Regions from separate parts of the Arthrobacter pasteuri genome, predicted to be linked through region 2. Evidence: predicted binding sites of a transcription regulator. Region 2 holds the regulator's gene; the other holds the start of a gene.
What was found. The regulator HspR, encoded in region 2, represses chaperone genes until heat shock. The targets are predictions, from matches to a motif close to AAGTTGAGTCNNNNNGACTCAACTT.
Positions count from the first base shown of each region.

Region 1: ACX80H_RS10240 (Hsp20/alpha crystallin family protein) is a predicted target of HspR. The motif match lies at 974-998, and genes of this name have one in related genera.

Region 1 is NZ_JBTNDO010000001.1:2,142,956-2,145,425, forward strand. It holds gene ACX80H_RS10235 (SDR family oxidoreductase) at 1-320, opposite strand, end outside; gene ACX80H_RS10240 (Hsp20/alpha crystallin family protein) at 455-919, opposite strand; tRNA gene ACX80H_RS10245 (tRNA-Val) at 1,145-1,218, opposite strand; gene ACX80H_RS10250 (DUF2630 family protein) at 1,417-1,668, shown strand; gene ACX80H_RS10255 (haloacid dehalogenase type II) at 1,668-2,330, shown strand; gene ACX80H_RS10260 (flavodoxin family protein) at 2,427-2,470, shown strand, end outside.
Region 2 is NZ_JBTNDO010000001.1:1,567,583-1,570,052, reverse strand. It holds gene ACX80H_RS07340 (DnaJ C-terminal domain-containing protein) at 108-1,103, shown strand; gene ACX80H_RS07335 (heat shock protein transcriptional repressor HspR) at 1,155-1,583, shown strand; gene ACX80H_RS07330 (hypothetical protein) at 1,659-2,225, shown strand; gene ACX80H_RS07325 (PspA/IM30 family protein) at 2,275-2,470, shown strand, end outside.

The DNA of each region.
Region 1 (2,470 bases), 580 kb from region 2:
CAGGTGTCCCAGTCCGTCTCCATGAACAGGGTGCCGCCGTTGACTCCGGCATTGTTGACGAAGACGTCGAGTCCGCCGAGTTCCTGCGCGAGTTGGTCGATGACATCCCCGCAGGCCGGGGCGTCCGTGGTGTCCAGCTGGGCGACCGCAGCGCGGACGCCCTGTCCGCGGACGAGGCGCGCGGTCTCCTCGGCGCCCTCCCGGTCCGAATGCCAGGTGATGCCGACGTCGCATCCGGCGGCTGCGAGGGCGATGGCGGTGGCCCGCCCGATACCCGAATCGGAGCCGGTGACGATTGCCTTGCTCGGTGTGAAGTCCATACTCCATCCTTTGCGCCCGGGTCGGGCGTGTGCAAGGAAAAAGTGAGGGTGCCGCGACGGTATTGGACGGGGTCAGCGGCTGGGTTAAGTACAGCAACCCCCGGGCGGGTGCCCGGGGGTTGCTGCCAGGGGGGTCAGGACTCGACGGCTCCCTGGCGTCCGGCGTCGGACGTAGGGGATTCGACGGCCGTGGACTCGACCGGGGAGTCACCGCTCACGATCTCGATCTTGCGGGGCTTCGCCCGCTCAATGACGGGGATCATCACGCTGAGCACACCGTTCTCGTAGCGTGCGGAGATTCCCTCCGTGTCGACACCCTGGCCCAGGTTGAGCTGGCGCAGGAACGAGCCGCTCTCACGTTCCCGGGTCAGCCACTTGACGCCCTCCGCGCTGCGCAGCGTGCGCTCCGCGCGAATGGTCAGGAGCTGGCCGTCGACGTCGATGTCGACCGATCCGGGATCGATGCCCGGAAGGTCCGCGGCAAGGACGTAGTGGTCCTTCTCGCGGTAGAGGTCCATCGGCATGAGGCGCAGTCCCGGACGGCTCTCCAGAAGAGCGCCGGCAACGCGGTCCAGCTCGCGGAACGGATCAAACTTCATGGCCACTGGAAACATCTCCTTCACAGATGCCACCGGCAGATGGTGGGTTCTTCAAGGTTGAGCGTCCCTCGCTCAACTACGAAAAATATTAGCACTTGACCCGAGGGAGTGCTAATGGATCTTGTTCGCCCAGAACGAACGCAGTGCACATGAAAATGCACATGAAGAAGGCCCGTACCGAGCGGTACGGGCCTTCCTCGTGGTGCTGTCACCAGCCGATCCTCGTGCCTGCGCGGGGCCTCGATCCCCGGGCCTTCCGCGTGTGAAGCGGATGCTCTACCAGACTGAGCTACACAGGCAATTGGTTCTCCAACAGCTTAGGCCATCCGGGCGCCGCACCAAATTCCCCGTCCACGCGACGTCCTCCACCTCGGGTGCCTGCGCTGGCCATCGGTGTCCTGCCTCAGTAGCCTGAAGGAAAGCCTGCTGAGCATTGTCACCGATCCGGGATCGATTCCGGGCTTCCGCGGGCATCGCCACGACGAAGGGACCGCACCATGGACAACCAGGACATCCTGCAGCGCATCCAGGCACTCGTCCAGGAGGAGCACGAACTCCGCGAGCAGCCCCAGGACGCCGGTGCCGGAGCGGAACACCAGGACCACGCGGCCCGGCTGAAGCGGGTCGAGGAGGACCTCGACCAGTGCTGGGACCTGCTCCGCCAGCGCCGGGCGAAGGCCGACGCCGGGGAGGATCCCGCCGAGGCCGATGCCCGTCCCATCCCCCAGGTGGAGGGGTACCGCCAGTAATGGGAGTTCCGCTGGTGCTGTTCGACGTCAACGGGACGCTCTCGGACGTGGGGCTCATGTCCCAGCACTTCGAGGAGATCGGGGTACCTCCGCAACTCTCCGCCCTCTGGTTCGCCTCGGTCCTCCGGGACGGCTTCGCGCTGACCGCCGCCGGCCAGAACCCGGCCTTCCGTGCGGTCGCCGAGGGGGCACTGCACGCGGTGCTCGCAGGTCAGGTCCTCAACCGGGACACCGACGCCGCCGTCGCGCACGTGATGGACGCCCTCGAGGAGCTGCCGGTGCACCCGGACGTGCCCGAGGGTATCCGCGCACTCACCGGGGAAGGCTTCGGTACCGCCGCGCTCACCAACGGTTCCAGGGCGACGGCGGAGGGCCTGCTGAAGCGGGCCGGCCTCGAGGTCGACACGGTGCTGTCGGTCGAGGACGCGCCGCGGTGGAAGCCCGCCCCGCAGGCGTACGCCTATGCGGTCGAGGCGCTGCAGCGGCAGGCGGGCGACGTCGTGCTGGTCGCCGTCCACCCCTGGGACATCGACGGCGCCGCCCGCGCCGGCCTCCGCACCGCCTGGCTGAACCGCGACGGGGTTCCGTATCCGCCGGCCATGACGCCTCCGGACCTCGAGGTGGGGACGATCGCCGAACTGGCCGGCGTCCTCACGGCGTGAGGATCACCGGTCACCCATCGCACGGGTGACCGTTGCCGAACTCCCTGAGCCGGCCTGCAACACCTGCGGCCACGTGATCCCTCAGAAGGAGTACCCATGTCAGACCTGACCGCGTTCGCACTCGTCTGCAGCCTCACGCC
Region 2 (2,470 bases):
CGGGCCTGGTGGCCCTCGGAATATTGAAACCGCCTTCCTCGGGGACTGCCCCGGCTCCCGCCGATTACTCACCCCTTTATTCGAAGATCTACGAAAGGAGACGCCAATTGGCTAGTCAGGATTGGGTCGAGAAGGATTTCTACAAGATCCTGGGTGTCTCCAAAGATGCGTCCGACGCAGACATCAAGAAGTCGTACCGGAAGCTCGCACGCAAGTACCACCCTGACCAGAACCAGGGTGACGCGGCCTCCGAGAAGACGTTCAAGGACGTATCGGAGGCCTATTCCGTCCTGTCGGACGCCGAGCAGCGCCAGCAGTACGACGCCATCCGTGCGATGGGAGGCGGAGCACGGTTCTCCGCCGGCGGCGCAGGTGGCGGGGCCGGCGGCAGCGCCGGATTCGAGGACATCTTCGGGAACCTGTTCGGCCAGACCACGGGCACGCGCCAGCGCACCGGCTTCTCGAACGGCAACCTGCCTCCCGAATTCGCCGACCTGTTCGGCGGTGGGGGCATGGGTGGCAGCGGCTTCCCCGGCGGATTCCAGTCGACGCGTCCGCAGAAGGGCGCCGACCGCACCGCCAGCACGTCCATCTCGTTCGCCGGGTCCATCAACGGGACCACGATCGGTCTCCGCGAGCCCTCGGGCGAGCAGATCGACGTGCGCATCCCTGCCGGCATCCGGGATGGGCAGAAAGTGCGTGTCAAGGGCAAGGGACAACCCGGCCAGGCCGGACCGGGCGACCTCATGGTCACAGTCAACGTGAAGGACCACCCGCTCTTCACGCGCGACGGCGACAACGTCCGCGTGCACGTGCCCGTCAGCTTTCCCGAGGCGGCGCTCGGCGCGCAGATCGACGTGCCCACCCTCACCGGTGAGATGGTGAAGATGAGGATCCCCGCCGGAACACCGTCCGGAAGGACCCTCCGGCTCAAGGGCCGGGGCGTCAAGACCGCAAAGGCGACGGGCGATCTCCTGGTGACCGTCGACGTCGTCGTCCCGCAGAATCTGTCGAAGGAAGCCGAAGCCGCCGTCGAGGCGTTCCGGGACGCGACGAAGGACGCCGATCCGCGTGCAGGCCTCGCTGCGAAGGCGCGGCTGTAACAGTACATTCGAGCAACCGCCGGGAGCACCGGCAGCGGAAGGAGGCATGCAATGGACCACACGGTACCCATCTACGTCATCTCCGTGGCCGCCGAGCTCGCCGACATGCACCCGCAGACGCTCCGGCAGTACGACCGGCTGGGCCTGGTGACGCCCAGCCGGGCACCGGGCCGCGCCCGGCGCTACTCGCAGAAGGACGTCAGCACGCTGCGCGAGATCCAGAGGCTGTCGCAGGAAGGGGTGTCGCTCGAGGGCATCCGACGCATCCTCGAACTGGAGAACCAGGTGTCGGCGCTGCAGTCGCGCATCACCGAGCTGTCCTCCGAACTGGCTGCGCGCCGGATCCAGGCCGAATCCAGCAGGATCTTCGCCGCCGGGCTCGCCGGTGACGTGGTCACGCTGGCCCGCGGACAGCGTCCGCGCCCGCGCAGCCAGGCGCTCGTCGTGTGGCGACCGGACGCGGCCCGCACGGCGCGCTAGGACGTCGGCCCCTGGTGGAATTTGTCAGGGGACGCGCGCAGACTGGTCAGATGGAATCCACCCCGGAGATGCGCCATGTTTGAAGTTTTCGTCGAGGCCCTGATGATCGGTGCCGGCGTGCTCACCGCGCTGGGCGCAGGCACCGGCGTGGCCGGCTGGCTGGTCGTCCGCAAGGTCAAGCGGTCGAGGATCATCGAGCGCACGAAGGACCGGGGCCTCCTCGCCGCACGCGCCTATGCCCCGGACCGGCTCACCCGGGAGCCCGCCCGGCTCATCGGCGAGCTCAAGCGCTCCTCCCGCGCGACACAGCTGGCCCTGGTCGAAGCGACGGCACAGGGCCGTCCCGTCGGGGACCTTCCGCGCGCCGCCGCGGAGATCGATCAGGCAGCGGCATCACTGGACAACCTCCTGCGGGCCGCGGACCGCGAGCCCAACCGGGCGCTGAAGCAGGAGTGGACCGCGGACCTCGCCGCGCAGGCCCATGCCCTCGACGAGCTCTCGGCCGACCTGCGCCGTTGCCTCCTCCAGACGTCGCGTTCCATCGATACGCTCCAGCTCGAGCAGGCCACCCATCGCCTGCGCACGGAGATCTCCGCTATGACCACCTGGCGGGACAGCTACGGGAACCGGAAGTCCTGGTAACCGGTTCCACCAGGTAGCCTCAATCCAACCAGTCCCCGGGGAGTCCGACGTGTCGATCAGACGCCGTATCACGCGCATCGTGCAGGCCAACCGCTCCGCCACGGCGGAGTCCAGGCAGGAACCGAGCGTCCAGGCGCAGGACGCGCAGCTGGCGCAACGCAGGCTGCTCGACCAGGCGCGGCGCGGGGCGGCCGATGTCGCAGCACATCACCACCGCGTAGGGCTCGCCGCCAACGATGCCGCCG